One region of the Desulfosporosinus acidiphilus SJ4 genome, then DNA from elsewhere that is predicted to be linked to it. Evidence: riboswitches for the same ligand, from Rfam matches in the RefSeq annotation. Region 1 holds a riboswitch; each other region holds the start of a gene.
The links. A riboswitch is a leader RNA that binds a small molecule or an ion and turns the genes downstream of it on or off. The one in region 1 is predicted to bind cyclic di-AMP.

Region 1 (3,075 bases):
TCACTGAGACTGGAGACTTCAATGCCGCTATTGGGGTTGCTGGCATGAATAAAACGTCCTCCCCCCATATAAATACCCACGTGTGAAGCACCACTTGTATAGGTGGTGAAAAACACTAAATCTCCTGGACGAAGGTCATTTTTACTGACCGGATTTCCCGAAGCAAACTGAGCATAGGAGGTACGGGGCAGGGATATTCCGGAATTTGCGTATACATATTTCGTAAATCCCGAGCAGTCAAAGCCGCTGCGAGATGATCCGCCGAACACATAGGGAGTTCCTTCCAGACTGAGTGCGCGACCTACTAAAGAGGAATCGCCATTGCTGCTTCCGCGTGAAACTGCATAAGCAACAGTCACATTACCTGGCCCTTTAGCGATAACTTGATCAACAGGTTCTTTAGTGACATTTTCGGCTAATACTTTCTTTGTTACATCAATGCCATTTTTTCGAACATAGGAATAGGTCACTAATTTGGAGCCGTTGCTTCCTTGGGTAATAACCTTTGTACTGCCGTATCCCAGATTGGGATCAAGTTTAGCGACAACATCGTAAGGAATAGCTTCAGATCCCGAATAGGTTCCCTCACTGACGACTGTAAGAAAGGGTGTCGAATCCACAAGTTTTATAACTTCGCCGGGTTTCAATGTCGAATTCTTAGTTGCTCCAGGATTGCCGGCTAATACTTCATCGGTCAACATGTTATTTTTACGAGCAATTAGCCACCAGGAATCATTGGGTTGAACGGTGTAACTTTTTGTCGTTATTTTGCCATCCAACAATACTTTATAAGCTTGATCTACCGGTTTTATTTGATCCGGAGAGACTTCAGCTTTTTCAACATTAACTTTCTCGGCAAAACTTATGGAAGTGACTTTGTTTTCCGAACTCGGTTTAGAATAATGATCTTGATATTCTTTGAGAACTTTATCTGCATCTTCTTTTGTGGGTAACACTGCGATAACTGACCCATCTGCTTCTAATTTATAACCATCAACATAACAGGTGATGTCATTCGCCAGGCTTGTTTCATCTAAAGCAGATTCAAGATAGACCGCCGGCCTAACTCTAAGGTTCTCATAAGTAATAACATCATGAGTTTTGGCAACGATTCCATAGGGCTGCCCTTTTTCTTCTAAAATCGAATTAACGAGGCTTTGAGCTGTAGCTGCATCTCTTACCAGGCCAACTTGATGGCCGTTAATGAGTACAGCAGCCGCTGCCGTCGTAGTCGTAAGATTATAGGTGACCCCGCCTAATAAAATGAGGGAAACAGATAAGGTTCCGATAACTTTTGGTGACTTCCAGGATATTCTTTTCAAGGTATGAGACCAATCGAAATCTTTGATTCGGTTAAGTACTTCGCCTTGAATCTGAGACAGTTTACGAGACCATTGCATATTTTCTTCACCTTTTTCAGCCTACGAGGTTAGTTGACGGATTCGGGCAAGAAGGTGTAAGCCCTTCGCAATATTTGCGATTAACCCCATAAAAAAATCCCCCGCTCTAGACGACACTAGATTCGGCTTTCCTTCTCCTTTCATTGACATATCATTAATTATTCGACACTATATGCAAATGTCCTCTAATTTTATTCTTGAAAAACTTGTTAATGTTTTAACAAGTTCTAAAAAAGGAAGTTTTTTTAAATGGATTCCGCGTAATCTCTCTTAGTTAATGGGTAGACTAAGCATACTGAGCAAGGTAAAAGTATAGTTCAAGCATTGAATTATCTAAGGGAGGTGCTATTTTGTATAAACTCAATTCAATTCAACGGGAAGAAATAGTTGATTCTTTTTGTAAGGTTGTGGATACTGGAAATTCAGAATTAATCAGTGAGGACTTGTATAATCACTTGAACTTAAATTGTAATTTCCCTTCTCATTTTAGTTTGGCAGGTTTTCGAGACTCGTATAGCGGGGAACATTTCCAGGAGTTTGTAGATTCTTTTAATCATCATTCCCCGCAAAGTCAATGGCTTGATGCGCCGGAAATCAGCTGCGAATTTAGGGACTTAAATCAAACTCTGGCCGATTATGCAAGTTCTCATATCTAGTAAAAGTATTAACCGGTTAAATTTAGATTTTTATGCCATATTTCTGCAGACGATAAAGCAGAGTGGGGCGGGTAATTCCCAAATATTTAGCGACTTTGGTTTGATTATAGTTATGTTTTTCCAAAGCCTTGATGATGAGGTGCTTCTCCAATTCTCCTAAGGAGAAGCCATCTTCTGAAAGATTTATCTCAGGGGTTGTTGATACTTCTAGATGGGTTAGTAATTCTCTGGGAAAATGTATTGATTGAATCTCTGAACCCTGACAAACAATAAGTGCTCTTTCAATGACATTCTGCAACTCTCTGATGTTTCCGGGCCAGTTATATTGCGTCAGGGTTTTCATTGCCTCAGAAGAAATTTTCTTGCTTTTCGTAGGATCAAATTTCTCCAGGAAATGATTGACCAGGAGGGGGATGTCTTCTTTCCTTGAACGCAGCGGCGGCATAACGATACGCATAACATTTAAACGATAGTAAAGATCTTCACGGAAGGTTCCATTAGCAATTGCCGTGGTAAGATCTCGATTAGTGGTGGCAATAACTCTCACATCTACATGAATTGTTTCAGTCCCGCCTACTCTTTGGAAACACCTTTCTTGTAATACTCTAAGTAATTTAACCTGCATGCTTATGGGCATTTCGCCAATTTCGTCGAGGAGAATGGTTCCCTTATCAGCTACCTCGAAGCGCCCCTTCTTTTTGCCGGTGGCGCCGGTAAAGGCCCCTTTTTCATGCCCGAACAATTCACTTTCCAACAGGTGTTCAGGAAGGGCGGCACAGTTTACGGCCACAAAGGGTTTGTCAAAACGATTACTGGCTTTATGAATTTCCACTGCGGCGACCTCTTTACCTGTTCCACTTTCACCGGTGATCAGGACGGTGGTACCGGTTTTCGCAACCTGTCGGATTAAGAGAGTAACTTCTTTCATAGGTTCGCTCTGCCCAATGAGTTTACCATATTGTTTCCCTAATTCCTGTTGCAGAAAATTGACTTGGCTTTCTAAGTTGGAAAGGTGTAAG
Region 2 (3,075 bases), 1.2 Mb from region 1:
AAACTATATATCCGCGAACAAGAGCATCGTTAAGACCTATGTTATAGGTACTTTAGATGAAATTGATAATAATACAGCGAGTCAGTTCCCTGATTCTGAAAGAATTTCAGGAAATGACAGATACAGCACAAATATTGCGGTCAACAATCAATTTGCTACCGCTTTCAGCGATAAAATTATCGCCATGGCTTCAGGTGAACAGTTTCCGGATGCCTTAAGCGGAAGTGTTTGGGCAGCTAAAATGGCTGCGCCCATTATTTTAATCAATGATTCTCCTGCGGATGTGACAAGAAGCTATTACCAAAACAGAATATCCAAAAGCTTAAACAGCAGCAGTAATGTATCCCCTTGTGTTTATGTATTTGGCGGAACCGCTGTTATCCCGGATAGCGTTGTAACTGGGTTAGGGCAAGGAAATGCCGGAGTAAGCCGTTTAAGTGTCGTGAATGTATCGACGACCATGGGAGTTGCTCCGGAGCTGCCGTCAACAGTGACTGCGACTATGTATGATGGAACTACAAAAACGGTCAATGTCACTTGGCCGTACATTGATTCAAGCAGATATCAATATATTGGAAGTTTTTGCGTCAGAGGTTCGATTGCTGAATCTACAACCGTTGAACCTATCGCAACGGTTTATGTTCAAGATAAAACTCCAGTTTCCACTTTGACAGTAGACCAAGTACAACAAGAAATTGTGGGAACTTGGAGGACTTCTGATATGAAGAACACACTAAAATTTGACAGTGATGGAACATTGGAAGTGACAGATGTAGAAACGGGATATACGAATAATTATAAAGCAAGTTATTCATTCCCTAATTCCACAATCATTAAAATATCAACTTCTAGCGGTACTGAAGAAGATAATTTTTTGTTAATGGGGAATTACTTGGAGATTTATAATATGGGTATTCCCAGAACTACGGGTGATAATATTATTGCCGGCGATGCCGCTTATTCGGGTTTTCTCAATCATCCCATTGGTTTCCCGCCTTCAACTGATCCGGTAAATTTTATATTTACAAAGATTGATTGACAAGGCGCGTTTCGACAAAAGCTGAACATCGGGGCTTCGGTGGGGGGAGTCTACCCCACCGAAGCAGAGAACGGGGACCACTCCCACTTATTGAAGCGGCAGTCTCACGATTGGATGAAAGTGGGCTGGATTTGTTTTTGAAAGAAGTTTTATGAAAATTAGTGCTTTTGGCACATATTTTTGTGCCAAAGGTCACTATTCAGTACCTGTTATTTAAATTATGATTAAAGGAAAAATTAGTTATTTGATAGGCACCATTTTTCACTAGTTCAACAAACGAGCCAAGCTTTAACAAGTATTTATTTTAATGATTGTTTGATCGATTGCATAGGAGGGCTGATAGAGTGGAAATATCGGAGCAGGATTTGCCCAGTTTGATTGAAGAAGGTTTACAACTTTTGCAGTCTGGCTGCAAAATCCAAGACTGTCGATGTATCTATTGGTTTCTGAAAGGTAAGTGTACGTTAGATCGTCTCGGCTTAGAAGGAGAATTGGTCGATAAATTTCGATTTAGTTTGGAACTTGAAGAAAGAGTAAAACTTTTGCAAACAGTATTCGATCAATAACTTCTTTGCAACTTGGTTTTATCAACTAATTTTTGGAACATATTAAGTAAACAGATACCCGGTACTTCCGTAAGGACACGTACCGGGTATCTGCTTTACAAAATCGTGAGACTCTCATTTCTATAAGTGGGAATGGTCCCCGTTTAGCCATCTGTGCCGTTTATACGGTAAACGAATGATGGGGTAAGTTAAGAATATCTTCGGGCTCCAAGATAATGTTCAGTGTAAAAGCTATCACTTAGACTGGTAATAGTTACACCTTTACGTGGGTTATCAGCATGAACAAAACGGCCGCCACCGATATAGATACCAACGTGAGATGCTCCATTAGAATAGGTCGAAAAGAAAACTAAATCACCCGGTTGTAGTTTATCTTTACTTACAGCATTGCCCGAAGAATACTGTGCATAGGAGGTTCGAGGAAGAGAAATGCCCGAGCCTGCATAAACATACTGGGTGAATCCAGAACAATCGAATCCATTGAGAGATGTTCCTCCAAAGATGTAGGGTCTGCCTACTAGGCTGACAGCATGATCAATGAGTACATTAAAGTCACTGCTTCCGCGGGATATGTGTGTGTCAACCGGAGATTCGTTTGGTGTAACTTGAGCTATTTGCACCGCCTGTACTGTTTGTGTAAGTTTGCTTGCTTCTTGATTGTTTGCAGTCTGAACTTGTTCTGTTTGTGCAGTTTTCAAACGTTCATTGGATGTTAAGGTTTTAAGATTGACTTCTGTGGTATTCAAAGGCAACTCTTGGTGTATAAACTGAGGGACTAAGGGTGACGTTGATTTAAGATTAAAGGCAATGGGCACAATTTGAGGATCGCCGGCTGAGACTTGAGACGTTGATGGCAGAAGGGTATTGCCACCTATCAAAAGCATTCCGGAAAGAATGACTCCCGATAGGCGTGATAGTCCTGGAGACAGTTTCATTAATTCTTCACCTTTCATAGCTTACGAGGTTAGTTGACGGATTCGGGCAGCAGGTATAGCCCTACGCATGGAAGCGATTCACCCCAATATCAGAAGTAAAATCCCCCGCTCTAGAGCAGACTCTAGATTCAGCTTTTTTTGTTGTTCAATTTGCATAAGTAAAAAATTCGACAAAATACCGTTATTTCCTGCTCAAACGGATGTGTAATATCTGGAAAACAAAAATGCCAAAATCCCATCATTTATATGATGGGTATTTTGGCATTTTTGCTTAAGATTAAAGAAAGATTAAGCCCTTATGTCAATAGTACTATTATTCAGCGAACTCCGTAAGCTTTGCTGAGGACTAATATTTTCTGCTTGCTGATTTGAAGTATTGTTTTGATTTTTTTTTGATTCAAGTTGTTTTAATTGAGCTTCCAGTAGTTCTATTTGAGTTTGTATTTGTTGCACTTTTATCTGTTTGGTTCGGGCATCATCTTTGCTTTGATTTTCAGATTTTAAATCTTGATCGAGCGTTTGTATTTGATTTTGG
Region 3 (3,075 bases), 1.5 Mb from region 1:
ACAGCTTGGAATTCCGTTTCGACTGCGGCTTTACGATGGCTGATGCAGTTCCTAGCGAGTCCTCTTATACTCGAATGATTCAAAAAATCAAGGGTTCTTCTGCTTTGGAAAAAATTCAAAATGAACTAGTCTCTCAGGCGTTTCAAGAAGGCTTCATCGATGGGGATGTTATAGCCATCGATGCTACTCATATTGAAGCGAGAGACCGTAAACCTGAGAAAAAGAAAGACGAAGAGGTTCCAGTCAAGCAAACCTCCAAAAAACGCGGACGAAAACCCAAATCGGAACGGGAGAAATGGCTCAAAGAACAACAGGAACTGGAAGAGAATCGACCCCTCTTTGAGAAGAAAATTGAAGCTCAACTTCCTCTTGATTTCAAGACGATCGAACAGCAAATCCCGCAAGATCCTCACTGGGGAATTAAGAAAAACTCCGAGGGCAAAAACGTCTTTTGGTTCGGGTTCAAAGGTCATCTTCTCGTGGACTGTAAAAGCCAATACATTTTAAAGTCCTTACTTTCCTCGGGAAATGTCAATGATGGCAAAATGGCGATTCCTCTACTCAAGGCTCTTCATGAACTTCACCCCCAGCTGAAGCCTTCCTATTCGCTTTTGGATGCTGGTTACGATTACAGCCCAATTTACCAACAAGCAAAAGCCATGGGGTCAAGGGCCCTGATTGATTACAATCCACGCAATGAACAACTACCCGAAGACAAGGACAAATACTTTTGCCCTAAGTGTCAAGAAGGTCATTCCTACCGATATGATAGCTATGATTCCCGATACGACACGTTGAAATATACTCAACCCAAGAAGTGCAAAGAGTGTCCTCTGAAAGAAAACAACCAGTGTCAAAAGGTATTCAAGGTTAAGGTTTCCTCAGACCCCAGAAAATACACCGTTCCAGCCAGAGGAAGTGGGCGCTACTTTGAACTCTATAAACAGAGAACAGCCGTAGAACGTGTTAATGCTTATCTCAAAGAGTACTTTCAGTTAAACAACATTCGACATCGAGGAAACGTAGCCAAAATCGACTTCGAGTTTTCTATCCTGACCTATACCCTCTGCAAATTAGCCGTAGACCGATTGAACAAGTTCAAACGTATAGCTGCAGCATAAATCTTCAAAAAATGTTACTAACGAAATTCTGAAGGTCTGAGCTTTAACAATTAAACATTATGAAATTGACTCGGATAGAAAAGTAATTGGATAGAAAAGCGTTCAATGGCAATCTGATCCATAACATTGACTAAATGCGCCTCTATGTAATATAATAACAAGAAACCTAATAATTTGGTCTTAGATCGTAATTGCTTAACAATTACCTATACTGAATCGCTTAATTCTTTTGGAAGCGGAGGAACCATTTTTCTGGGGTGAATCTTTCACGGGTAATTTTCTTGTGAAAGTAGGGTTACTTTCGACCCGAATCCGTCAGCTAACTTCGTAAGCGTTAGAAGGAAAGAAAGTTGAGCTTAGCTGTTTTTGCCTAGCTTTATTTTGTTTTTGCCTTTTTCGACTTAGCTGACCCCAGACGTGTTCGTCTAGGGTTTTATTTTTTAACTCAAGGAGGATAATTATGACAAATTTTAAACAGATTGACAGGAAAATTCTTGCCGACTTAAGTAAGGTTTCTGAAAAAAACAGTTTTATTAATCCGGAATTATACAGCAAATATCAAGTCAAACGAGGACTTAGGGATTTAGATGGGAGAGGTGTTCTTGTCGGTTTAACAGAAATCGGTGAGGTGCATTCCTATATCCTGGATGAAGGTGAAATTATTCAAGTCCCGGGCCGTTTAATTTATCGGGGGTACGACATATCGGATTTGGTCAAAGGATTTACTGAGGATGACCGTTTTGGTTTCGAAGAGACCGCCTATCTGCTGCTTTTCGGACATCTTCCAAACCAGAAAGATCTAGAGGAGTTTAACCAGGTTTTGGCAGGTTATGAGAAGCTGCCTGAGGACTTTGCTCGTGATTTTATCCTGAAATCCCCCAGTAAAGATATCATGAATGCTCTTGCCAGGAGTGTTCTGGCCTTGTATTCCTTTGATACAAACCCTGACGATACATCCATTAATAATGTACTGAAACAATGTCTGCATCTGATTGCCTGTTTCCCATCCCTAGCGGTGTATGGATATCAAGCATTGTCCCATTACCATGGCAACCAAAGCCTTTTTATTCATAGTCCGCGCCCGGAATTAAGAACTGCAGAGAACATCCTGTCTATGTTAAGGCCAGATAGTAACTATACGAAACTTGAAGCCAAACTCCTTGATCTTGCTCTGGTGCTTCATGCCGAACATGGCGGCGGAAATAATTCAACCTTTGTCACTCATGTCGTAACTTCAACCGGTACCGATACCTATTCGGCAATGTCAGCAGCCATTGGCGCTCTCAAAGGCCCGAGGCATGGCGGGGCAAATATTAAGGTGGTTAGGATGTTCGAAGATATTAAAAATCAAGTTAAGGATTGGGAAGATGATGAAGAGATAGAGCGTTATCTTACTCAGATCCTCACTAAGGATGCTTTTGACCGGTCTGGGTTGATATATGGGATCGGTCACGCCGTCTATTCTATTTCGGATCCGAGAACTGTCATTCTTAAAGATTATGCTGCTAAACTGGCCCGGGAAAAGGGCTTAGACAATGAGTTTAACCTGTACACTTCGGTGGAAAGACTTGCTCCGGGAGTCATTGCTAAGTTTAATAAGATGTATAAAACAGTCAGCGCTAATATCGACTTTTATTCCGGATTTGTTTATAAAATGCTTAATATCCCGGTGGAAATGTACGCGCCAATGTTTGCTATTGCCCGTATAGCAGGTTGGAGTGCTCATCGAATTGAGGAAATCGTTAATGCCGGAAAAATTATTCGGCCGGCTTATAAAAGTGTGGCCCAAAGACAAAACTATCTTGATTTGTCAGAAAGAATCTAAATTTCGTTATAAGCAGTTTGCAAAAAACTCTTTACATTGACGTAACGTAAAGGTGTATAGTGATCTTGCCTGGAGGTGAGCAACATGGAATACACTGTGCAAAAGCTTGGTCAGTTGGCGGGTGTGAGT
Region 4 (3,075 bases), 1.5 Mb from region 1:
TTCAAACACGGCCGGCACTCATTCTGTGGCAGGCATGATTCAGTTTATCGAGGGTAAACCCCATCGAAAAGGCTATCGTAAATTTAAAATTCAACCAATGGAGACTTCCGATGACACTGCTTCTATGAGTCAAGTGATACGCCGCCGTTACGCTCGCCTTAGATCTGAAGATGAACCTTTGCCGGACCTGATCCTGGTCGACGGGGGAAAAGGTCAAATTAATGCGGCTTTAAAAGAATTGGAAGCCCTTGGCCTCAATATTCCTGTGGCAGGCATGGTTAAAAATGATCGTCACCAAACAAATGAACTCATGGATAGGGAGGGGAATTCAATTCCCTTGGCGAGAAACCATCCAACGTTCTTATTGTTGGGGCGAATTCAGAATGAAGTTCACCGTTTCGCCATCACCTTTCACCGGCAGCAGCGAACTAAAAATATGACACTTTCTGCTTTAGACGGAATAACTGGAATCGGGCCCAAACGCAAGCAGCATCTCTTACAGCATTATTCTTCCCTTTCTGAGATACAGAAGGCTACTATAGAAGAACTACAAGCGACAGGACTGCCAAGAGCAATTGCAGTCTCAATTTTTGAATATTTTCACCCGGCTCCGTCACTTAACCCTTTGGAGGAGGAGAAATCAATTCCATGATCTTAAATTACAGAGTGGAGTTATGCCGAAAATGTTACTATAAACGCACTCAACAATGCTTAAGTACAGATGACTATATCAATAATTCAAATGACTTTTTAACGAAACCTGGCGGTGAGTGTCTTCACTACAGGCCCGTTCCTTGGGTACCTCGACCCCCACTTCAATGAGTGAGGGTTACTCCTTCTATTTCTTCAGCGGGGAGTAGAGCCCATCCTTCAGCGCGATAGCATTTGTTATTGGCTAGGCACTTGCGGAGCGAAACTGTCCACAGGACACTTTCGGCACCAAAGCCCCGAGATTCAACTTGAGTTGAACAAGTTCACTAAATACTTTTATGATGATCTAATTAACCCGCCGTGCGCCTAAATAACGGTTTGCATAATAGTTCTCATTCAAATTGGTAACACGAATACCTTTATTTGAGGCATGAACAAAACGCCCTCCGCCAATATAAATACCCACGTGAGAGGCCCCTGAGGCATAAGTTGAAAAGAAAACCAAATCACCTACTTGCAGCTGTCCTCGGCTCACTGAGGCTCCAACTCTAAATTGCTCGGCAGCCGTTCTAGGCAAAGAAGTATTTACCGCCCGGTATACATACTGGGTAAATCCTGAACAATCAAAGCCGCTTCGACTCGTTCCGCCAAAACGGTAAGGGACACCCTGCAGGCTTAGTGCATTAGCAATTAATTGGTAACTGTCCGACCGTGAGACATGACTTTGGGACGCATTTGCCACTTGAACAGGCTCGGATTGAATCGTTTCGGGTCTTGTTGTCGGAACCTGGACTACCGTTGAATTTGTTTTCTCTGCAGATTTGCCAATGTCACTTGTGGTAATTGAAGGATTCTTCCAATGGAACTGAGTGCGGATGGTCTTGGTGTAGGATCCAGTTGACAGGGAAATTGAAACTGAGTTGGCGGCAACTTTACCCGTTTCCGGTACTGATAGACTGCTTGCCAACAAGATGCCTGCCAAAACTGTGCTTCCTAACCACATCCGCCCGGATGAGGAAATTAGCAAGGAAAATCCACCTTTCATTTGCTTACGAGGTTAGTTGACGGATTCGGGCTAAAGGTGTAAGCCCTACACGAAATTCGTGATTCACCCCAAGAAAGTCCCCCGCTCCTAACATAGTTGGGATTCAGCATTTACTATTAGTCTATTCGTCTATGTTAGGCTATTCGCCAGTATGTCTAAAAAGGCCTGCAATAATTCGTGGAAATTCTAACTAGCAATTCCATTATTTTTGCAACTCAGGAAACATTTAGTAAATCTATCAAGAAAACTTAGCCGGCCCTAAGCCTCCGGCGAAAGCGGCAGGTTAGTTGCACTTATGCCAGAGGACGAAGACACTGTCTTCGCACGAATTAGCTCATCTTGCAGTATACAACCAAGGGTTATACTCTCTGATAGTACAAAAAACCGCCCCTCAAATTGAGGGGCGGGTTTTTTCTTGGGCCACAGGAGGCTAAAGAGTCAATATTGAGGCTTAGGTCAAGTAGGTTTTCCCACTGAGCTCCTTCGGTTTCCCATAAGGCGATTTCTCCTTTTTCTCAGCCTGGGATGTCACCATCACCAGAACTTGATCACCACTTAGTCCCCACTTCAATCCTCTCTAGTTAACGTTCTAGAAGTTTCCTTAACACTCCTAGACAATCTAGCCTCTTTTGCAGAAAAGCATTTCCGGCAGTTTGTAAGGCATCGGCCAACACCTTCCAAACCTCTTACAGCCTTCCCAACTTTTCCACCTCAAGGCAGGCTACACTGCACTAAGTTCCTTCCTAATGCAGGTTCTACCCTAAGCCATAGCTATAAAAGCCACGCACTTAGGCCTCCACGGAAAAGGGTCGCGCCCGCATGCCATTGCGGATCCCCCTCATTCCTTAACCCCCAGCAGCAGCCCTCGACTGGGCGTCGAAAGCCACCACCAGGAACTTCATCGGTATGCCCTCGGCGGATTATTAGGCCCGCCTTCGATTGCCAATCGTGCACTAGAATAACGCTCCATAGCCCAAAGTAAAATTAATGTCTCAAAGAATTTACAGTGATTATTTTACCTGATTATCGTTACTTTGTAAAAAACCTTTTAGCTAGTTATACCTTCGATAGAGCGAGCAAAAACTTTTATCGAGTTTCTTATTATCATAGAATCGAATATTTCCTACGAAAATCAGTAAAAATAAAGATAATAAAGCCTAAATTTTAATTGGACAAACTTGTAATGGGAGCAGGAATCCTACCTCCGCGCTTTATAAATGTTTTTGAAGAAAAGGGATGAATATCCATAACCGGAGCACCACCCAATAATCCTCCGAACTCAACACGTTCCCCGGCATTTTTGCCGATGGCGGGAATGATTCGAACAGCCGTTGTTTTTTTATTGATCATTCCGATGGCAGCTTCATCAGCTATGATAG

Region 2: another riboswitch for cyclic di-AMP. It lies ahead of DESACI_RS25685 (C40 family peptidase); the one in region 1 lies ahead of DESACI_RS08145 (C40 family peptidase).
Region 3: another riboswitch for cyclic di-AMP. It lies ahead of DESACI_RS01225 (citrate/2-methylcitrate synthase); the one in region 1 lies ahead of DESACI_RS08145 (C40 family peptidase).
Region 4: another riboswitch for cyclic di-AMP. It lies ahead of DESACI_RS14945 (C40 family peptidase); the one in region 1 lies ahead of DESACI_RS08145 (C40 family peptidase).

Annotation. Positions count from the first base shown of each region.
Region 1 is NC_018068.1:1,769,894-1,772,968, forward strand. Features, by position in the region: gene DESACI_RS08145 (C40 family peptidase) at 1-1,400, opposite strand, end outside; cyclic di-AMP (ydaO/yuaA leader) riboswitch at 1,404-1,538, opposite strand; gene DESACI_RS08150 (hypothetical protein) at 1,751-2,056, shown strand; gene DESACI_RS08155 (sigma-54-dependent transcriptional regulator) at 2,079-3,075, opposite strand, start outside.
Region 2 is NC_018068.1:2,983,952-2,987,026, reverse strand. Features, by position in the region: gene DESACI_RS23120 (cell wall-binding repeat-containing protein) at 1-1,039, shown strand, start outside; gene DESACI_RS13575 (hypothetical protein) at 1,384-1,605, shown strand; partial or broken gene DESACI_RS25685 (C40 family peptidase) at 1,794-2,174, opposite strand; cyclic di-AMP (ydaO/yuaA leader) riboswitch at 2,544-2,684, opposite strand; gene DESACI_RS13565 (FlxA-like family protein) at 2,829-3,075, opposite strand, start outside.
Region 3 is NC_018068.1:246,479-249,553, forward strand. Features, by position in the region: gene DESACI_RS01220 (IS1182 family transposase) at 1-1,121, shown strand, start outside; cyclic di-AMP (ydaO/yuaA leader) riboswitch at 1,329-1,470, shown strand; gene DESACI_RS01225 (citrate/2-methylcitrate synthase) at 1,582-2,946, shown strand; gene DESACI_RS01230 (MerR family transcriptional regulator) at 3,031-3,075, shown strand, end outside.
Region 4 is NC_018068.1:3,277,735-3,280,809, forward strand. Features, by position in the region: gene uvrC (excinuclease ABC subunit UvrC) at 1-652, shown strand, start outside; gene DESACI_RS14945 (C40 family peptidase) at 998-1,678, opposite strand; cyclic di-AMP (ydaO/yuaA leader) riboswitch at 1,682-1,815, opposite strand; gene DESACI_RS14950 (PFL family protein) at 2,861-3,075, opposite strand, start outside.